2 regions of the Duganella caerulea genome follow, and region 1 is predicted to be linked to the other one. Evidence: predicted binding sites of a transcription regulator. Region 1 holds the regulator's gene; the other holds the start of a gene.
What was found. The regulator NrdR, encoded in region 1, represses ribonucleotide reductase genes. The targets are predictions, from matches to a motif close to CACNANATNTNGTG.

Region 1 (10,777 bases):
GATTTCAGCGTGGTCGCTGCCGGCCTGCTGCGTGACGCCGGCGCCGATCACTTGGCCGTCGCGCACGATCACGCAGCCGATGTGCGGATTCGGCGAGGTGGTGTACAGGCCTTTCGCGGCCCACTCCAGCGCCAGCGTCATGCCTTCGAGATCGTTGTTGATGTTCACGTTGTCCTTAGTCCTTGGCGCTGGCGCAGCTGGCGTCGCCCGCCGCCGGGTCGCACACGCGCGCCCGGCCCAGCATATTGATCTTGATGTTGCGCACGTCTTCGCCCCGCGTCAGCGACAGAGTGCCCCAGCGCGCGGCCAGGCTGTTGCTCGCGCTGCAGGCGCGTCCAGCGCCATTATAAGCAAGATATTGCGGCGTTGCGGCCGACGAGAACGCCGCCGTGATGGTGATGCCTTCGGCGACCGGCCCGTGCCTGGTCAGCAGCAGCTCGCCGGCGTCGTGGCGGCGGTTGCCATTCTCGTCGACAAACACCACCCAGCCTTCGCGCCAGGATGCGCCTGCCGGTTCCAGCGGCACCATCAAGACTTGGGCGCCACGCGCGATGGCCTGCGAGCGCGTCAGGTTGATCGCGGCCAGCAGGTCGTTGACGGCTACCCGCAGTTGCTGTTGCTTCAGCCCGGCGTGGAAGCTCGGCACGGCGACGCCGAGCAAGGTCGTGACCAGCGCAAGGACGATCAATAGTTCGATCAGCGTGTGTCCGGGTGTGGAATGTGAACGCATCGCGCCGCCCTCTCATGGCCAGCAACGGGTGGATGGGCCGGTCGCCAGGCGCAGGCCGCTGCTGGTGAGCTTGAGCTGCAGGCAATCTTCATCGCGAAAGTTACGGTCGACCATCGCGGTGCCGGGCGTGGCGATCAACTGCACGCATTGCGAAATCGGCTCGCCATCGCAAGCCTTGCCTTCGATTTCATACGCGCTGGTAGGCGCGCCGTTGCTGCTCCACCACTTGAACTGGCGGGCTTCCGGCTCCGTGGTGCTTGATGAAAAGGCGATGTAGGTATTGGCCTGCGTGTAAAAGCGTTCTTCCTGCTGCATCAATTGCAGCATCGCCGCCTGCGCTTCGGAACGGCGGGCGCGGATCACATGTTGCTTAAAGCTCGGCATCGCCTGCGCGGCCAGCACGGCCAGAATCACCAGCACCACCAGCAGCTCGATCATGCTGAACGCCTGCTCATGAAGAGGCTTCATTTGATGGCCTCATGCAGCTCGCGCCAGTTGGCGACTTCACGCCAGCTAAGCCGGCCGGACCGCAAGCGCACCTTGAGCGCGCCCGCCACTGCAACCTCCCCTGCCGACACGTTGGCCACCGCATAGTTCTTCGTCACCACGACCTGCCCGGTGGGATCAGGCGCGCTGGGGGTGGACGATTGCGGCACCAGCGCCACCAACGTTGGGTAGGTCGGTTGCAGCAGGCCGACTATCGGCTTGGTCGGATCGATGCTGGCTGTGCTGCGGCCCTCTGGCAGGCCGGTAAGCGCATTCAGCACGTAGGTGCGGCTGCGTGAAGCATCGCATTTGTCCGTGCCTGGCAACAGCGTGTTGAACACCACGGCGCCGCCCGCCAACACGCCGCTGCCGATGCTGCGCTCGCCCGTGCGCGACGATTGCAGGAAGTCGACATACCAGCCTTTGCTGCCCGGGGCAATCTCCGCGCCGCTGAGGCTGAACAGGTTTGCGGACGAGGCATTCAACATACGCTCGGTCAGCTGCCGCCGGCCGGCCACGACATCCATCGGAACGGACAAGCTGTCATGGATGCCATAAAACGACTGGGTAACGAAACCGCCTGCCGACAAGTCGGTCCGGTCGAACAACACGCCGGTGCCGAACAGCACCATGTAACCGCCGCCGGTGGCATAGGCCAGCATCGGCCGCTGTGCGACCGGCTGACGGCGGCCATCGGCATCGCGGGCAGCGAACAGCGCTTGCACCGCGACGCTGGGCCAGCCAGCGAAATCGAAGCGCCACAGATTGCCTTGCAGGTCGCCGGCGTAGGCGTAGCTCAGCGCGCCGTCGCGGTCGAAGGTCAAGGCTGGGGCGCTCAGGCCGTTCGCCATCGTTGAATCGGAGATCGGCGTGGTCCATCGGTAGTAGTTCGCGTTGAGCTTCCATGGCGCATCGCTGGGCTTGTCGAGTGCCAGCAGGAATAAGGCGCCCTTGCCGTTGCGGCTGGAGTGGCCGTCGCTGGCGTAGTTGTTCAGGCCGCTCGTGGCGACGGCGAAATAGCGGTCGCTGGCCGCCTCACCGCCGTGACCGGTGCGCACCTTGGCGATCTGCGGCAGCGTGGTGAGATTGCCCATCATGGGATCGTCACGGTCGGTAAATTCCCACAGCGCGGACGCTGCGTTCAGTGCCTCAGGGTCGGTGACGTCCAGCGCGAACAGGCCTTGCGCGCCGCCGCCCATCGCGGAGATCAGTACGGTGCGCCAGTTGTCTGCAATAACAGCGTCGCCGCTGATCGCGGGGCCATCGACGTAGGCGCGGTGCACATAGCTGGGGCTCGGCAAGCGGTTTAGCGCCGATATCAATGCGTCGGGCAGGTAAGCGTAGCGCTCGATGCCGCTGTCGGCGTCGAAGCCATGCAGCATGCCATCGTTGGCGCCGAGGTAGATCATGGGGCGGCGGGCTTTGTTCCGTTCGCGAAAAGCCATGAAGCCCGCATCCAGCGCAGCGCCCGACGGCGGGCCTACCAACACAGGCGTGCTGTTGATCGAGTCGCCCAGCACGCTGCTGCGCCGGCGGAACAACGCGCCCTCGTCGCTGCGGTCGCCGCGCAGGTAGGCGACGCGCCGTTCGCCCAGTCCGTCGCTGGTCGCGCGCGGCGGCGGTGTCTGGTCCAACATCGCCTGCTGCGCGGCCGACAAGGCGGGCCAGCTAAATGGAATCCCGCTCAGCCTGCCATCGCTCTGGACAATGGCCGTGTAAAGATTGCGCGCGTCGGGTGCCGGCAAGGGAGGCCGTCCCGGCGCACCGGTCAAGATTGCACCGGCATCCCACAGCACGGCTCCCGGCACGGCCACGCCGGCCAGCGGCAAGCTGCTGCGTTCAAAGTGACCGCCACTGTCGCCCGCGTCCAGCGTCGCGCTGAGCAAGTCGCCGAGCAGCGCGAAGGATGCGGCTGTGCCGGGCGGCGCGGCTGCGACGAGGGCCGCTGGGCCAAGAGACGCGGCGCCGGACGGCGCAGCAACTGCCGCCGGCGCGGCCAGCAGCAACGAGGTACCCGCCATTCGCATTCCCGCAGCGGGCGTGGCGGCGCGGCAGGCAGCAGTCAGGGGTTCGCTGCCGATATTGATCAGCGGCGGTGCGGCATGTACGCCAGAGGCCAGCATCGGCAGCAGCATCAACAGCAAGGCGATCAAGACCCACGACCACATGCGGCCACGCCCAGGCATCGCTATTTGCATATCCCCTCCTCACTCCGGCTTGCTGTACACAGTTTGCAAGACCACTTCCGTCCCCGGCCGCGCGCCGAATCCGATCACCGTCACGCGGTAGCAATAGCTAACGGCCGACGCGTCCTCTCCCGGCTGATGGCACGCCATGCGCTCGACCAGATAGCGCGGCTTCCTGAATGGCAGCACGCCTTCTGCCGTGAGCATCTCCGCCCCGGTGTGCTCGCCGTAGCCCACCGTGCAGGCGCCGCCGTCCTCCGCTCCAGAGAGATCCACCCGCTGCCACGCGGGCGCCACATCGCAGGCGCTGACCGCCGCCGTGCCGGATTGAATATCGCGCTCCGCATCTGCCAAGGCATCCTCCGCCGCTTGTAACGCCACTTCCCGATCACGCTCGCCGCGCGCCGCCTTCTCGCCCTGCAAGCTCATTTGCGCCGCCGACACGCCCAGCAACATCACCAGGATCAGCATCATCAGGCACATCAATACCGCCACGCCCCGTTGCCTTCGCCGCGCCATGACTATCCGCTCCGGTTGCGTAACGCCACCGTCATGCTCACCACCCTGCGCGCCCGCGTACGCTGCGATGTCGGCAGGCTCGCCTCCACGATGCGCACGCCCTCGTCGTCGCCATGCGCATCGGAATACGCGGGGCCGAACAGGTCGTATTGCGCGGCTCCGTTATCGGCGCGCGCGTTGCTCTCGCCATGCAGCAGCAACGCCACCCGGACGCTGCAAACGCGCTTCCAGAAAGTCTTGCGGCGGAAATCACGCAAGCGTTCATCCGCCGTCGCGCCAACCAGCGCCAACGCGGCGTCCAACGCATCGATGCCGCTGGCATTGAGATAGGTATTGGGCACGCCGTCCGCCGGCACATCCGTGTCGAGCCCATACAGCACCTGGAAGGAATCGACGCCGCGTACGATGGCGTCCGCGCCCCAGCCGGAAGCGCCCCGGTATTTGCAGCGCAACTCGGTCTCGCCGGCACCATCGTCCGCAACGTAGAAGATGCTCCAGCCGCGCGCGTCGGTCGCGTCCGGCGCGGCCACGCCGAAGCCGGCGCAATTGAGATTGGAACCGTCGCCATTGCTGCCCACGCCACTGCCAGAGAAGCGCAACGCCAGCACATCGCTGCCATGCGCCACCGCCGGCAACAGCCCCGAGATATCCGCGCTGCCCCGGCTGATGCTGCGCGCATCCAGTCCCGCTACGGACGCCGGCGCCGCATCATCCAGTTCTATCGGGGCCGCCTTGCCGTCCCAGTTGACGTAGGCGCCCTGCCGTATCGAACGCGCCAGGATGTCGAGCGCATGGCGCCCTCCGTCGTTCAGCCCGACGTACTCGTCGTGATTGCGGTAACTGCTGCCAGCCGACAGCAGCAAGCCGCTAGCCAGCAAGGTCACGACCAAGCCCAACGTCACCGCGATGGCGAACTCGACGACAGTCCAGCCGCGAACAAGGCGCGCATTCATCGCGTCGCTCCAACAACCAAGGCCAATGCCGACGCAAACTCGCCGCTCGCATCCTTGTGCGGCGTGCCATCAGGATTTTTTTCGCGCCACCCGATCTTGACCACCACCGGCGCACCCGCCCCGCCGCCGCAGGCCCAGACCGTCTTGCCGCCACCGTCCCGGCACACGCGCACCCGGCCCGCCGGCAGATACTGGCTCACCTGCATTTTCGCCTCGTACAGATCGAACATCGCCAGCTGCGCGCTGTCGCACGCGCCGCCATAGCACAGCGCCGACGGCGCCGGCGGATGAGGTTCCGCCAGCGCATCGTAATCAAGCAACAGGTAGGGATTGGCGCCATCGGCCAGATGCATTTGCGCGCCATTGGCACGCATGCGTTCGGCCAGGCCAGCCGCGACGTAGCCCGCCTGCGACAGCAACGCCGCCTGATGCCGCGCACGCAACGCGGACAATTGCATCGCCACGCCGCCGACAATGCCAAACGCCAGCAACAACACGGCAACGAGGATTTCCAGCAGCGTAAAGCCCGGCATATAAGCGCGTGTGCGCATTGCACACCTCCGCAAGTCGACGAGGACAGTGCTAGAAGTTAGCAGTGACTGCAGCTGAGAGTATGAGATGTATCAATGGTGCGCCAGCCATGGGCCGGCGGCTGACGCGCGGGAAACTCGCACGGGAAACTAAGCCTTGCGCGGCTTGCGTTCCTGCCCGACTTCGGCAATGGCGTCCTGGAACTCGGCCAGGTCTTCGAAGTTTTTGTAGACGGATGCAAAACGGATATACGCGATCTTGTCGAGACGCTTCAACTCCTGCATCACCAGCTCGCCGATATAGCCGGTATCGACCTCGCGCTGTCCGCTGGTCAGCAGCTTTTCCTCGATCGACAATATCGCCGCATCGACGGCGGGCGCCGCCACGGGGCGCTTGCGCAGGGCCAGCGTCAGGCTGCCGCGCAGCTTGGCCGACGAATACTCGGTACGACTGCCGTTCTTCTTGACCACATACGGCATCACCAGTTCGATGCGCTCATACGTGGTAAATCGTTTATCACATTTTCCGCAGCGCCGGCGCCGGCGTATGGCGTCCCCTTCCTCGGATACACGCGTATCGAGAACCTGGGTATCTTCATGCTGGCAAAACGGACATTTCATATTGGCGCTATTCGATGACGCGACACCGGCACAGGCCGGCGTCGCGGTGCTACAGATTACTTGGCGTAGACAGGGAACTTGTCAGCCAGAACCTTCACGGCCGCTTTCACGCGGTCGATGGTCGCTGCGTCGTGCGGATTGTCCAGCACGTCGGCGATCAGGTTGCCGACTTGTTCCGCCTCCGCTTCCTTGAAGCCACGGGTGGTGAAGGCAGGCGAGCCCAAACGAATGCCCGAAGTCACGAATGGCTTCTGCGGATCGTTAGGGATGCCGTTCTTGTTGCAGGTCATGTGAGCCGCGCCCAGGATCGCTTCCGCTTCCTTGCCGGTCAGGTTCTTCGGACGCAGGTCCACCAGCATCACGTGCGACTCGGTGCCGCCGGAAACGATGCGCAGGCCGCGCTTGATCAGGGTCTTGGCCAGCACGTCGGCGTTGATGACGACTTGTTGCTGGTAAGCCTTGAACTCAGGCGTCAGCGCTTCCTTGAACGCGACGGCCTTGCCGGCGATCACGTGCATCAGCGGGCCGCCCTGGATGCCTGGGAAGATGGCCGAGTTGATGATCTTCTCGTGCTCGGCCTTCATCAGGATGATGCCGCCGCGCGGGCCGCGCAGCGATTTGTGCGTGGTCGAGGTGACGAAGTCGGCGTGCGGCACTGGATTAGGATACAGGCCGGCGGCGATCAGGCCGGCGTAGTGCGCCATGTCGACCATGAAGTAGGCGCCAACAGCCTTGGCGACAGCGGCGAAGCGCTCGAAATCGATCTTTTTCGAGAACGCCGAGGCGCCGGCGATGATCAGCTTGGGCTTGTGTTCCTTGGCCAGCGCTTCCATGGCGGCGTAGTCGATGTCCTCTTCCGGGGTCAGGCCGTAGGAAACGACGTTGAACCATTTGCCGGACATGTTCAGCGGCATGCCGTGGGTCAGGTGGCCGCCTTCGGCCAGCGACATGCCCATAATGGTGTCGCCTGGTTTCAGCACGGCGAAGAACACGCCCTGGTTGGCTTGCGAACCCGAGTTCGGCTGCACGTTGGCCGCTTCCGCGCCGAACAGCTGCTTGACGCGGTCGATCGCCAGTTGCTCGACGACGTCGACGTATTCGCAACCGCCGTAGTAGCGCTTGCCTGGGTAGCCTTCGGCGTATTTATTGGTCAGCTGGGAACCCTGCGCTTCCATGACGGCTGGCGAGGTGTAGTTTTCCGAAGCGATCAGTTCGATGTGATCGTGCTGACGGGTGTTTTCTTTCTGGATGGCGCCGAACAATTCCGGGTCAACGCTGGCGAGGGTGTGATCTTTTGCGAACATGAAAAAACTCCAATCGAATTGAGTAACTTGTTACTGGCAGGTTGGATCGAATGAGGGAAGCCGATAGCGGACAGGCAGCCTCTTCGTGCATTTCCATCGATGGCTGCCCAGGCGAACGGCTGTTGAAATCTCACGTTTCCCGGTGGATGCCCACCTTTCGCCGACCGGCCGCCACGCACCAAAATGGTGATGGCCGGAGCTTTTCGCCAGTTACGTGAGACGTAATGGAAGCCTGATTGTAATTTATGCGCCAGATTTGAGCAAGGAAATGATTGCTTAAAAGGCAATCTTGTGCTGATTTTGATAGTCGCGGCTAGCCATACTGCCATTTCGGCTACACTTGACCATCGTTTCCACTCTCGCATAAGGATAGAACATGATCGTCTTCATCACGGGCGCCACCGCCGGCTTCGGCGCCGCCATGGCCCGCACCTTCGTCCAGAACGGCCATAAAGTGCTGATCAGCGGCCGCCGCGCCGACCGCCTGGAGGCGCTGGCCGCCGAGCTGGGTGCCGCAGCCCGCCCCATCGTGCTGGACGTGACCGACAAGGCATCGATCAAGGGCGCGTTGGACAGCCTGCCGGCCGAGTGGTCGCAGATCGACGTGCTGATCAACAACGCCGGCCTGGCGCTGGGCGTCACGCCGGCGCACGAATCGTCGCTGGAGGACTGGGACACCATGATCGCCACCAACTGCAGCGGCCTGGTCGCCATGACCCGCGCCATCCTGCCGGCGATGGTGGCGCGCGGCAGCGGCACCGTGATCAACCTGGGCTCGGTGGCCGGCGACACGCCCTACCCTGGCGGCAATGTGTACGGCGCCACCAAGGCCTTCGTCGAGCAGTTCACGCTGAATCTGCGCGCCGACCTGGTCGGCACCGGCGTGCGCGCCACCAACCTGGCGCCCGGCCTGTGCGGCGGCACCGAGTTCTCCAACGTCCGCCTGAAGGGCAACGACGAGGCAGCGGCCAAGGTCTACGAAGGCACCGAGCCGCTGACGGCCGAGGACATCGCCAACACAGCCTACTGGATCGCCACTTTGCCGGCCCACATCAACATCAACCGCATCGAAATGATGCCGACCTGCCAGGGCTACGGCCCGCTGGCGATCAAGCGCAACCTGTAAGCCGTTGGCACCGACGAATCGTTTCATCCCTGAAGCGATTCGTAAGCGGTTGTTACAAACCTTGGCAAGTTGCTGGGAAAACGCTTTACTATCGCAAATGCAATTTTTGACGTCTTCGTGAAAAATCCGCAGAAACAACGGATTTAACGCGAATGACGCCGTAGCAGCTTCAACGACAACAATAAAATCGCGTAGAATGTTGCTCAATCTTACCAGTAGTCAAAATAACATGCCTGCAGAGTTTATCTGGAACGTACGGGTCTATTACGAAGACACCGACGCCGGCGGTATCGTCTATTACGCAAACTACCTCAAATTCTTCGAGCGAGCCCGCACCGAGTGGTTGCGCGCCATCCACGTCGAACAGCACGCCTTGCTCCACGAACATGATGTCTTGTTCGTCGTCAAAAGCGTCAGCGCGGAGTATCATGCGCCTGCCAGGTTGGACGATGAACTAAAATTAACACTTAGTATCGAAAAGCTAGGCCGTGCCTCGATCCTGTTCGTGCAGCAAGCCTGGTGCGGCGAACAATTGCTCAACACCGCCCGCGTCAAGGTCGGCTGCGTGGGTTCCGACCTGTCGCCGCGCGCCGTACCGGCGGCGGTGGCCGAAAAAATGCGTAGTACCATCAAAACAGACTGAACCTATACATGAACGTCACCCAAGACCTCTCTTTCCTGTCCCTCATCACCAACGCGCACCTGATCGTGCAGTTGATCATGGCGCTGCTGTTCGGCATCTCGCTGACCAGCTGGACCTACATCTTCAGCAAGATGTTCGCGGTGCGCTCGGCGCGCCGCCTGACCATCGAATTCGAGAAAACCTTCTGGGCCGGCGGCAACCTGCATGCGCTGCACCAGAACGCCGGCAAGGACCGCGCCAACAGCGGCCCGCTGGCGCGCATCTTCGAAGCCGGCATGGGTGAGTTCATCAAGAGCAAGGCCGCCTACACCGCCGCCCGCGAAAGCATGGACGCCGGCGCGGTGCTGGACGGCGCCCGCCGCGCCATGCGCGCCGCCTTCCAGCGCGAGATGGACGTCCTCGAATCGCACCTGGCCTTCCTGGCCTCGGTCGGTTCGGTGTCGCCGTACATCGGCCTGCTCGGGACCGTGTGGGGCATCATGAACGCCTTCCGCGGCCTGGCCAATGTGCAGCAGGCCACGCTGGCCGCGGTCGCGCCCGGCATCGCCGAAGCGCTGATCGCCACCGCCATCGGCCTGTTCGCGGCGATCCCGGCCGTGGTCGCGTACAACCGTTTTTCGCACGACATCGACCGCCTGGCGATCCGCTTCGAGAGCTTTGTCGAAGAGTTCTCCAACATCCTGCAACGTCAGTCGCGTTAAGAAGGCAGAGCAATCATGGCTTCCTCTTTCTCCAGCAGCATGCGCGGCGGCCGCGGCCGCAAGTTCAAGTCCGAGATCAACGTCGTGCCATATATCGACGTGATGCTGGTGTTGCTGATTATTTTCATGGTCATGCCGTCGGCCAATGACCCGAGCGTGGTCGACCTGCCGAGCGCCGAGCGCTCCACCAAGCCGCCCAGCGATTACGTGCAGGTGGTCATCAAGCCGAACGGCGCGCTGTCGATCGGTGTCAAGGGCAAGGGTGAAGAGGCGCCGGAAACCGCGCCCAACCGCGACGCGCTGGTCAAGAAGCTGCGCGCCATCCACAACGACCATCCCGACTATCCGGTGCTGATCGCCGGCGACAAGGAAAGCAAGTACGACGACGTGATCCAGCTGATCTCGGAAGCGAAGAAGATGGGCATCAACCGGGTCGGTTTGTCGACCAAGTAAATCACAGTGCATACGATGAAACCCGCAACGGCAGGCGGCCCCTACAAAGTGCCGCGACAAAACGAGGGCTGGCGCTCGATGGCGCTGGCCGCGGCCATGCACGCCGTGCTGCTGCTGTTCCTGTGGGTGGGCGTGAGCTGGCAGAACAATGAGCCGACCACCGTGCAGGCCGAGATCTGGGACATGAAGGTGCAGGAAGCCGCGCCGGCGCCGCCGCAGGTCAAGCCCGAGCCTGAGCCTGAGCCCGAACCGGAACCGACGCCGGTGGTCAAGGCCGCCCCGCCAAAACCGGTGGAAGCGCCGCCGACGCCGAAGGAACCGGACATCGCCCTCGAACGCCTGAAGCTGAAGAAGAAACTCGAACAGGAAAAACTCGAGGCGGCCAAGGAAGCCAAGCTGAAGAAGGAAGCCGAAGAGAAACAGGCCAAGGCGGAAGCCAAGAAGCTGGCCGACAAGAAGGAAGCCGAGCAGAAGCTGAAGGACGAGAAGGAACAGGCCGAGAAGGACAAGAAGAAAGCCGCGCTG
Region 2 (10,777 bases), on a different contig from region 1:
TCGCCGCCATGCTGGCCGCCGCCGGCGCGGCGTCCGCGCAGGAGGTGGTCCGCCTGGGCAACCTGAAGTTCGCCCACTACGGCGCGGTTTCCTACATCAAGGAGATCGCCCCCAAGTGCGGCATCAAGGTCGAGGAGCGGGTGTTCGCCAAGGGCCTGGACGTGATGCAGGGGATTATCGCCGGCGAGATCGACGTCGGCACCACGGCGTCCGAGGCCGCCATCTCCGGCCGTGCCAGCGGCGCGCCGATCTACGTGGTGGCCGGCTTCGCCAAGGGCGGCGCGCGCCTGGTGGGCCGCGCCGACCTCAAGATGAAAAGCGTCAAGGACTTGAAGGGCAAAAAGGTCGGCGTCACGCGCGGCGGCATCCAGGAGGTGCTGCTGCTGGCCGAGCTGCAGCAGGCCGGCCTGAGCGCGTCCGACCAGCCTGGCAAGGACGTGCAGCTGATCTACCTGGCCTACGCCGATTTGAACCAGGCGCTGCTGGGCAAGAACATCGACGCCATGATGAACTCCGAGCCGCAGTCGTCGCAGTCGATCAACAAGGGCTACGGCAACGAGATCCTCAAGCCCTACGACACCCCGATCGGCGAGCCGGTGCGCACGATGGTCATGACCGAGAAGTTCTATAAAGAGAAGCGGCCGCTGGCCGAGAAGTTCATGCGCTGCTTCGTCGAGGCCACCAAGACCTTCATCGACCAGCCGGCCGTGGCCGAGAAGTATGTGCGCGAGACCGTGTTCAAGGGCCAGATCACCAAGGAAGACTTCAACGACGCGATCGGCAATTCGCCGTATTCGTACGACATCACGCCCGAGCACATCCAGGTCACCACGGATGTCATGTTCAAGACCGGCGTCGGCCGCATGAGCAAGCCGCCCGCCGCCAAGGAATGGGTCAAGACCGACCTGCTGGACGCCGCCAAGAAAAGCCTGGGCGTCAAGTAAATGGCCAAGTTCAACGCGAAGGAGGCGGGCGTCGGCCTGATCGTGCCGGCGCTGGTGATCGGCGTGTGGCAGCTGGTGTCGATGAAGGGCTGGGTCAATCCGCAGATGCTGCCGTCGCCGCTGGCGGTGCTGGAACGCTGGATCGCCTATCTGCTGCCGGTGCAGCCGTACAGCCCGGAGCAGGGCAGCTGGCTGCTGTGGGCCGTGTCGGGCGAGCTGATCGTCGACGCCCTCGGCAGCCTGTACCGCGTGCTGGTCGGCTTCGCCATCGGCGCCGCGCTGGCGCTGCCGCTCGGGCTGGTGATGGGCGCCAGCCAGACCGTGTACGCTTGGCTCAACCCGCTGATGCAGCTGCTGCGGCCGATTCCGCCGATCGCCTACATCCCGCTGTCGATCCTGTGGTTCGGCCTGGGCAATCCGCCGGCCATCTTCCTGATCGTGCTGGGCGCCTTCTTCCCGGTGCTGATGAACACGATCGCCGGCGTGCGCCAGGTCGACAGCATCTACCTGCGCGCCGCGCGCAACCTCGGCGCCAGCGGCGCCACGCTGTTCGTGCGCGTGATCCTGCCGGCCGCCGTGCCGTATATCCTGTCGGGCGTGCGGATCGGCATCGGCACCGCCTTCATCGTGGTGATCGTGTCCGAGATGATCGCCGTGAACAACGGCCTGGGCTTCCGCATCCTGGAGGCGCGCGAGTACTTCTGGTCGGACAAGATCATGGCCGGCATGATCACCATCGGCCTGATCGGCCTGATCATCGACACCGCCGTCAATAAACTGAACAACCATCTGCTGCGCTGGCACCGCGGCCTGGAGAACTGATGAACCCTCATCACATCGTTGTCGCCAACGTCAGCAAGGTGTTCCAGACCGCCGAGCGCCAGCTGGTGGCGCTCAAGGACATCGACCTGGAGATCCCGCAGGGCCAGTTCGTCTGCCTGCTGGGGCCCTCGGGCTGCGGCAAGTCCACGCTGCTCAACGCCATCGCCGGCTTCGCGCCGCCGAGTTCCGGCCGCATCCTGGCCGACGGCAAGGAAGTGCGCGCGCCCGGCCCCGAGCGCGGCATGGTGTTCCAGGAATACGCGCTGTTCCCCTGGATGACGGTGGAAAAGAACATCGCCTTCGGCCTGGAGATCAAGGGCATGCCGCAGGCGCAGATCACCGCCAAGGTGGACCAGCTGCTGGCGATGCTGTCGCTGGGCGACTTCAAGCACCGCTTCCCCAAGGACCTGTCGGGCGGCATGCGCCAGCGGGTGGCGATCGCCCGCGTGCTGGCGCTCGATTCGCCGATCATGCTGATGGACGAGCCGTTCGGCGCGCTGGACGCGCTGACCCGCCGCAACCTGCAGGACGAGCTGCTGCGCATCTGGGCCGAGCTGAAGAAGACCATCATCTTCGTCACCCACAGCATCGAGGAGGCGATCTACCTGGCCGACCGCATCGTGGTGATGACCTACCGTCCCGGCACCGTCAAGCGCGACCTGATGGTCGAACTGCCGCGCTTGCGCGATCCGGCCTCCGCCGAGTTCAACGCGCTCAAGCGCGAACTGGGCCAACTGGTGATGGAGGAGCAGCAGCGCCATCACAACGACGAGCTGCGCATGGCAGCCGTCGACTGAGCGATGGTGTAAACTGCCGGACATGCAGACTATCCTACTTTTGGCAGCCATCGCGCTGTACCTGTTATGCGCGGCGCTGCCGTCGCGCCGTGCCGGGCTGATTTCCGCCGTGACCGCCGCCGCCTGGCTGCTGCACGGCGCCGGCCTGTGGTCCGAGGTGGCCGGCGGCGCCGGCGCCATCCGCATCGGCTTCGCGGCCATGCTGTCGTCGGCGCTGTGGGTGTCGGTCGGCGCCTACTGGATCGAGAACCAGAATTTCAGCCTGGACGGCATGCGCCGCCTGGTCATGCCGAACGCGGCGCTGGCCGCCGCGCTGCAGGCCGGCTTCCCCGGCAGCGTGATTGCGCTGGAGGGCAAGTCGCCGCTGTTCGGCTGGCACATCGCCATCGCCACGCTGGCCTACAGCACGCTGACGGTGGCCGCCTTCCACGCGGTGCTGATGGCGCTGCAGGAAAAGCGCCTGCACGCGGGCACCGAGCGCAAGGGCTTCCTGGCCTCCGCGCTGGACCAGCTGCCGGCGCTGCTGACCATGGAGAAGCTGTTGTTCCGCATGATCGGCATCGGCTTTACCCTGCTCAGTTTGACGGTGCTGTCGGGGATCGTGTTCTCGGAACAGCTGTTCGGCCAGGCGCTCAAATGGGACCACAAATCGGTGTTCACCATGATGTCGTGGGTGCTGTTCGCGTCGCTGCTGGCGGGGCGCCGTTTCCGCGGCTGGCGCGGCAAGACCGCGCTGAGCTTCACGCTGGCCGGTTTCGCCACCTTGTTGCTGGCCTATGTCGGCAGCCGTTTTGTGTTTGAAGTGGTTTTGCATAAGGGTTGGGCATGAGCCGTATTATCTTTTGGCTGGCGTTGGTATTCCTGGTGATCTTCGCCATCCGCAGCAAGATCCGCGAGGCGCAGAAGCGCCACCAGCAGCAGTTCCGCGAGCCGCGGCAGCCGTCCGGCCGCGCCGCCGGCCAGTCCGCGGCCGAGGCCAGGGCCGTGGCCGAAGCCGAGACCATGCTGCAATGCGCCCACTGCGGCATCTTCTATCCCGCATCGGAAACCGTGCAGGCGCGCGGCCGCGACTATTGCAGCGCGGCCCACGCCACGCTGCCTGGCGTTTAGGCCTCCCCGCGCATGATCGCGCGCCTTCAAGCCTTGTCGGCCGGATCGCGCGCTACCTTCTGGCGTTCGCTGCAGACGCTCAACGCCACCCGCGTGGTGATCGCGCTGGTGCTGCTGGTCTACCTGAGCTTTGACAACCACGGCCTGCGCGCCTCCGGCCCCTATCTGTACCTGCAAATCTGCCTGGTCTATTTTGGCCTGGCGATCCTGTTCGCGCTGACGGCGGTCTACTGGCAGCGCCGCTTCCTGCTGCAGCTGCTGTCGCAGGTGGCCTGCGACCTGGCCGTCATCTCGCTGCTGTTCCTGGCCGGCGGCGGATTGCGCAGCGGGCTGGCCATCCTCTATTTGTTCCCGCTGGCCGGCGTGGCCATCCTGGCGCCGCTGATGCTGTCGCTGTTCTGCGCCGCGCTGGTGGCGCTGTTCATGCTGGCCGAGTCGACCTGGCAGGTGTTCATGATGGAGGGCGAGCAGCCCTACCTGCAGGCGGGCCTGTACGGCGCGGCCTTCTTCGCCGCCGTGCTGGTGGTCAACCGCATGGCGGCCCGGTTGATCGGCCAGGAGGAGCTGGCGATCCAGCGCGGTGTCGAGATCACCGTGCAGCAGGCGGTCAACCGGCTGGTGATGGCCAACGTCGGCGACGGCATTTTGGTGGTCGATCCGGACGGCCAGGTCTTCGCCGGCAATCCGGCGGCGCAGCAGATGCTGGGCATGGTCGGGCCGGAGATGACGTTCCTGCTGTCGGCCGCCGCCGCGCTGGCGCCGCTGGCGCAGGCCTACGCCGAGTGGCGCGCCGACCCCGCGCGCAGCACGGCCTACGTCACCATCAAGCCGTATGCCGAGGTGGCGCTGCGCGATGTGACGGCCGCGTGGAGCGCGCGGCGCGACTTGGCCGCGCATTTGAAGGTGCGCTTCGCGGCGGTCGACACGGCCGGCCTGGGCACGGAGCGCAGCGTGATCTTCCTGCAGGACGTGACCGGCATCGAGAATCAGGCGCAGCAACTGAAGCTGGCGTCGATGGGGCGGCTCACGGCCAGCATCGCGCACGAGGTGCGTAATCCGCTGTCGGCCATCGGCCACGCCACCGCGCTGCTGGGCGAGGATCTCGACAGCACCGTGCATCTGCGGTTGCTGAAGATCGTCGGCGACAACGTGGCGCGGGTCAACCGCATGGTCGAGGACATCCTGCAGCTGTCGCGCAAGGTGCAGCCGCACAGCGAGCCGCTGGCGCTGGACGTCTTCCTGGCCGAGCTGAAAAGCGAATTCGTCGACACCCACGGCCTGCCGCACGACATCATCGCCATCGCGGCGTCGGCCGGCACGCTGGTGCGCTTCGACGCGCTGCACCTGCGCGAGGTGGTGCTCAACCTGCTCAACAACGCGGTGCGCTACGCCAGCGGCGCGCCGGCCTCGGTGCGCGTGGAGCTGGTGAGCGGGAAGGCGCGGCCGATGGAGCTGCACGTGCAGGACGACGGCCCCGGCATCTCGCCTGAGGTGCGCGCCCACCTGTTTGAGCCGTTTTACACCACATCGAGCAAGGGGACCGGCCTGGGACTATATCTGGCGCGCGAATTGTGTTTGAATAACGAAGCGCGGTTGGACTACGAATATCGTTTTGATATCAAAGACAGCCCCGATGGGACTCCCCGCTCGCGCGGGCGCTTCGTGATCACTTTCGCGCAACCGGCGCAGACGTAGAAAGGCTGTTTGATGACTGCTAGAGGTTCCCAACGCGCCCCGCGCGTGCTGGTCGTCGACGACGAGGCCGACCTGCGCGAGCTGCTGGAACTGACCCTGCTGAAAATGGGCCTGGACGTCGACAGCGCCGCCACGCTGGCGCAGGCGCGCGGCCTGCTGGCCAACGCCGAACGCGAGTACCAGCTGGTGCTGACCGACATGCGCCTGCCCGACGGCCTGGGGCTGGAGCTGGTGCGCGAGGTGAGTGCCGCATATAAGAACACGCCGATCGCGGTGGTGACGGCTTTCGGCAGCGCCGACAACGCCGTCATCGCGCTCAAGGCCGGGGCCTTCGATTACATCTCCAAGCCGGTGGCGCTGGACCAGCTGCGGGTGATGGTCCAGTCGGCGCTGCGGCTGAACGCCGAGCCGCCGGCCGGCGAGGCGCCGTGCGCCGCGCCGCTGGACAGCCGCTTGAAAGGCGAGTCGGCCGTGATCCAGGCGCTGCGCGCGCAGATCGCCCGGCTGGCGCGTTCGATGGCGCCGATCGCCATCAACGGCGAATCGGGCAGCGGCAAGGAACTGGCGGCGCGCGAGATCCACGCCCAGAGTTCGCGCGCGGGCAAGCCCTTCATCGCCGTCAACTGCGGCGCGATTCCCGAGGCGCTGATGGAGGCGGAGTTCTTCGGCTACCGCAAGGGCGCCTTCACCGGCGCGGCCGATGAGCGCGACGGCTTCTTCCAGGCGGCCAACGGCGGCACGCTGATGCTCGACGAGGTGGCCGACCTGCCGCTGGCGATGCAGGTCAAGCTGCTGCGGGCGATCCAGGAGCGGCGCGTGCGCAAGATCGGCGCCACCGCCGAGGAGCCGGTCGATGTGCGCATCATCAGCGCCACCCACAAGAACCTGGAACAGTGCGTGGAGCAGGGCAGCTTCCGGCAGGACCTGTTCTACCGCCTGAACGTGATCGAATTGAGTCTGCCGCCGCTGCGCGAACGGCTCGACGACCTGGCCGTGCTGACCACCGCCATCCTCGAGCGGTTGGGCACCTTCGAGCACAAGGTGCGGCTGGGCGAGGGCGTGCTGGAGACCCTGCGCGGCTACTCCTTCCCCGGCAATGTGCGAGAGCTGGAAAATATCCTGGAGCGCGCGCTGGCCTTCGCCAACGACGGCGTGATCGAGGTGGCCGACCTGGCGCTGAAGGGCGCGCGCAACGCCGAGGCGCCGGCGCCGCTGACGGCGTCGCAGTCCGCCGACGGCGCCGCGTCGGCCGTGCCGCCGTCGCCGCCGTCGCCCGCATCGTCGGCGCAGGCGGCATCCGCTGCCGCATCGACTTCGGCGCCGGCATCCGCAGCGGCAGCGACAACCGCCCCGGCCCATGCCGACCCCGCGCCGTCCGCCGCGCTGCCGCATCTCGACGCGCTGCCCAGCAGCCTGCCCGACTACCTGAACCAGATCGAGCGCGACATCATCCTGCGCGCGCTGGCGCAGACGCAGTTCAACCGCACCCAGGCCGCCCAGCTGCTGGGCATCAGCTTCCGCCAGCTGCGCTACCAGATGCAGAAGCTGAACATCCAGGAGCCGGAGGCGTGAGCCGCGCGGAAGTGGGGGCGGACGGCTGGTGGCGGCCGGCGATCCGCTACGACAGCCCGCACGCCGACTGCCGCCCCGACCCCGCCGACATCACGCTGCTGGTCATCCACAACATCTCGCTGCCGGGCGGCCGTTTCGGCGGTCCGCACGTCTCCGACCTGTTCACCGGCCGCTTGGACTATAATACTGACCCCTCGTTCGCCGACCTGCGGGGGCTGAAGGTGTCGAGCCACTTCTTCATCCGCCGCGACGGCCGCGTGATGCAGTATGTTTCTGCCAACGAGCGTGCCTGGCACGCGGGCTTGTCGTCGTTCCGCGGGCGGGAGAAGTGCAACGACTATTCGATCGGCGTCGAGCTGGAAGGCACCGACGGCAGCGGCTTCGAGCCGGCCCAGTACCAGGCGCTGGCCGAGCTGACGGTGGCGCTGCAGGGACGCTACCCGCTGGCCGACGTCCAGGGCCACGAGCACATCGCGCCGGGCCGCAAGACCGACCCGGGGCCGTTGTTTGATTGGGAATTTTATCGGAAAACCTGGCAGTCGCTGCTTAATCGAAAGGCACTGGACCAGCCCGCGTTAGTGGGCGCTAGCGCTGAATTGCGCTTCGCAAAAGGGCTCCCGCAAAGTCAATAGAAAAATTGCCGTAAACGGCAAAATTTCCACTTGTCTTACCATTATCTGACCACTACAATCAGTGTATCGATTCACACCAATCACTAGATATAGTAGTTCCCATGACACTGGTTCTTAAACTATTTACAAGCCGCCAAGGCCAGTCCAACACCCATTTTATTGCAGTTTAACCAGCCAGGCAGGTTTGGCTGGCCGCTTCATTTTGGCCTTTTTTTATACAACATTACGTCGCGCAGCACTGACTGCACGCTGTTATCGGGGAGCTTAAATGCAATCTACTCAAGACATCACCATCAATCCAGCGCTGGTACCAGCAGCCGCTGCGAGCACCGCCAGCAGCCCGGTCACGGCCGCCAGCGACCTCGGTGACTACCGCATCATCCGCCGTAACGGCGCGGTCGTCGCGTTTGAACCGTCGAAAATCGCGATCGCCATGACCAAGGCCTTTTTGGCCGTCAACGGTGGTCAGGGCGCGGCTTCGGCGCGCGTGCGTGAATTGGTAGAACAGCTGACCTCCAGCGTGGTCACCGCCCTGGTGCGCCGCCAGCCATCGGGCGGCACCTTCCACATCGAAGACGTGCAGGACCAGGTTGAACTGGCGCTGATGCGCTCCGGCGAACACGATGTCGCCCGCGCCTACGTGCTGTACCGCGCCAAGCACATGGAAGAGCGCCGCGCCGCCAAGGAAGCGCAAGGCGCCGCCGCCACCATCGACGCGCCGCAAATCCACGTGGTTGAAAACGGCGAGCGCAAGCTGCTGGACATGAACCGCGTCACCGGCTTGATCAACGCCGCCTGCATCGGCCTGGAAAAGCACGTCGACGCCGACGCCATCGTGGCCGAGACGCTGAAGAACCTGTACGACGGCGTGCCGGTCGAAGAGCTGCACAAGTCCGCCATCCTGGCCGCCCGCGCGCTGATGGAAAAAGACCCGGCCTACTCGCAAGTGACCGCCCGCATCCTGCTGCACACGATCCGCAAGGAAGTCTTCGGCAAGGAAGTGGCGCAGGGCGCCGCGGCCGCCGAATACGTGACCTACTTCCCGCAATACATCGCCAAGGGCATCGCCAACGAACTGCTGGACACCAAGCTGGCCGAGTTCGACCTGGCCCGCCTGGCCAAGGCGCTGGTCGCCGACCGCGACCTGCAGTTCGGCTACATCGGCCTGCAAACCCTGTACGACCGCTACTTCCTGCACGTGCGCGACGTCCGCATCGAGATGCCGCAGGCGTTCTACATGCGCGTCGCCATGGGCCTGGCCCTGAACGAATCGGACCGCGAAGCGCGCGCCATCGAGTTCTACAACCTGCTGTCGACCTTCGACTTCATGTCGTCGACCCCGACCCTGTTCAACTCGGGCACCCTGCGCTCGCAGCTGTCGTCGTGCTACCTGACCACCGTGTCGGACGACCTGGAAGGCATCTACGACGCCATCAAGGAAAACGCCCTGCTGGCGAAATTCGCCGGCGGCCTGGGTAACGACTGGACCCCGGTGCGCGCGCTGGGCGCCCACATCAAGGGCACCAACGGCAAATCGCAAGGCGTGGTGCCGTTCCTGAAAGTGGTCAACGACACCGCCGTCGCGGTCAACCAGGGCGGCAAGCGCAAGGGCGCGGTGTGCGCCTACCTGGAAACCTGGCACATGGACATCGAAGAGTTCCTGGACCTGCGCAAGAACACCGGCGACGACCGCCGCCGCACCCACGACATGAACACCGCCAACTGGATCCCGGACATGTTCATGAAGCGCGTGATGGAAAAGGGCGAGTGGACCCTGTTCTCGCCATCGGACTGCCCGGACCTGCACGACCTGGTCGGCAAGGCCTTCGAAAAAGCCTACCTGGGCTACGAAGCCAAGGCCGCCGCCGGCGAGATCCGCGTGTTCAAGAAGATCGCCGCGCTGGACCTGTGGCGCAAGATGCTGTCGATGCTGTTCGAAACCGGCCATCCATGGATCACGTTCAAGGACCCATGCAACATCCGTTCGCCGCAGTCGCACGTGGGCATGGTCCACAGCTCCAACCTGTGCACCGAGATCACGCTGAACACCGGTCCTGACGAAATCGCCGTCTGCAACCTGGGTTCGGTCAACATGCCGGCCCATATGAAAGAGGGCAAGCTGGATCACGTCAAGCTGAAGAAGACCATCCGCACCGCGATGCGCATGCTGGACAATGTGATCGACATCAATTACTACGCCGTCGACAAAGCGCGCAACGCCAATATGCGTCACCGTCCGGTGGGCCTGGGCGTGATGGGCTTCCAGGACTGCCTGCACATGATGCGCATTCCGTTCTCGTCGAACGAAGCCGTGTCCTTCGCCGACACCTCGATGGAAGCGGTGTGCTACTACGCCTACCTGGCCTCGACCGAACTGGCCGAGGAACGTGGCCACTACCAGTCGTACAAAGGCTCGCTGTGGGATCGTGGCATCCTGCCGCAGGACTCGATCAAGCTGTTGGCCGAAGAACGCGGCGGCTACCTGGAGCAGGACACCTCGTCGGCCATGGACTGGACCCCGGTGCGCGACCGCATCAAGAAGTTCGGCATGCGTAACTCGAACTGCGTGGCGATCGCTCCAACCGCGACCATTTCGAATATCATTGGCGTGTCGGCCTGCATCGAACCGACCTTCCAGAACCTGTACGTGAAGTCCAACCTGTCGGGCGAGTTCACCGAGATCAACGCCTACCTGGTGCGCGACCTGAAGGCGCGCGACCTGTGGGACGAGGTGATGATCTCCGACCTGAAGTACTTCGACGGCTCGCTGGCCAAGATCGACCGCATCCCGCAAGACCTGCGTGACATTTATGCAACCGCGTTCGAAGTGTCGCCGACCTGGCTGGTGGAAGCCGCATCGCGCCGCCAGAAGTGGATCGACCAGGCGCAGTCGCTGAACATCTACATGGCCGGCGCGTCGGGCAAGAAGCTGGACGAGACCTACAAGCTGGCATGGCTGCGTGGCCTGAAAACCACCTACTACCTGCGTACCATCGCCGCCACCCACATGGAGAAATCGACCTCCAAGACCGGCGCGCTGAACGCGGTGGCCGTGGACGGCGGCATGTCGGCCAGCGCCATGGCCGCGTCGGCTCCGGCGGCGGCAGCCGCTGCGCCGGCGGTCGAGGAGGGCGCCGCCTGCTACCTGCGTCCCGGCGACGACGGTTTCGAGGAATGCGAAGCCTGCCAATAAGCGGGCGGCAAA

Region 2: ACUJB0_RS15600 (ribonucleoside-diphosphate reductase subunit alpha) is a predicted target of NrdR. The motif match lies at 7,654-7,667, and genes of this name have one in related genera.

What each region holds. Positions count from the first base shown of each region.
Region 1 covers NZ_BPWJ01000013.1:16,614-27,390, forward strand. The annotation lists gene ribD (bifunctional diaminohydroxyphosphoribosylaminopyrimidine deaminase/5-amino-6-(5-phosphoribosylamino)uracil reductase RibD) at 1-168, opposite strand, end outside; gene ACUJB0_RS28180 (GspH/FimT family pseudopilin) at 176-730, opposite strand; gene ACUJB0_RS28185 (type IV pilin protein) at 743-1,198, opposite strand; gene ACUJB0_RS28190 (pilus assembly protein) at 1,195-3,414, opposite strand; gene ACUJB0_RS28195 (pilus assembly PilX family protein) at 3,424-3,921, opposite strand; gene ACUJB0_RS28200 (PilW family protein) at 3,924-4,805, opposite strand; gene pilV (type IV pilus modification protein PilV) at 4,871-5,425, opposite strand; gene nrdR (transcriptional regulator NrdR) at 5,555-6,025, opposite strand; gene glyA (serine hydroxymethyltransferase) at 6,082-7,329, opposite strand; ZMP/ZTP riboswitch at 7,428-7,553, opposite strand; gene ACUJB0_RS28220 (SDR family NAD(P)-dependent oxidoreductase) at 7,706-8,455, shown strand; gene ybgC (tol-pal system-associated acyl-CoA thioesterase) at 8,685-9,098, shown strand; gene tolQ (protein TolQ) at 9,107-9,799, shown strand; gene ACUJB0_RS28235 (ExbD/TolR family protein) at 9,815-10,252, shown strand; gene tolA (cell envelope integrity protein TolA) at 10,268-10,777, shown strand, end outside.
Region 2 covers NZ_BPWJ01000004.1:617,610-628,386, reverse strand. The annotation lists gene ACUJB0_RS15640 (ABC transporter substrate-binding protein) at 1-944, shown strand, start outside; gene ACUJB0_RS15635 (ABC transporter permease) at 945-1,766, shown strand; gene ACUJB0_RS15630 (ABC transporter ATP-binding protein) at 1,766-2,563, shown strand; gene ACUJB0_RS15625 (cytochrome C assembly family protein) at 2,586-3,392, shown strand; gene ACUJB0_RS15620 (PP0621 family protein) at 3,389-3,673, shown strand; gene ACUJB0_RS15615 (sensor histidine kinase) at 3,686-5,368, shown strand; gene ACUJB0_RS15610 (sigma-54-dependent transcriptional regulator) at 5,381-6,940, shown strand; gene ampD (1,6-anhydro-N-acetylmuramyl-L-alanine amidase AmpD) at 6,937-7,572, shown strand; gene ACUJB0_RS15600 (ribonucleoside-diphosphate reductase subunit alpha) at 7,841-10,765, shown strand.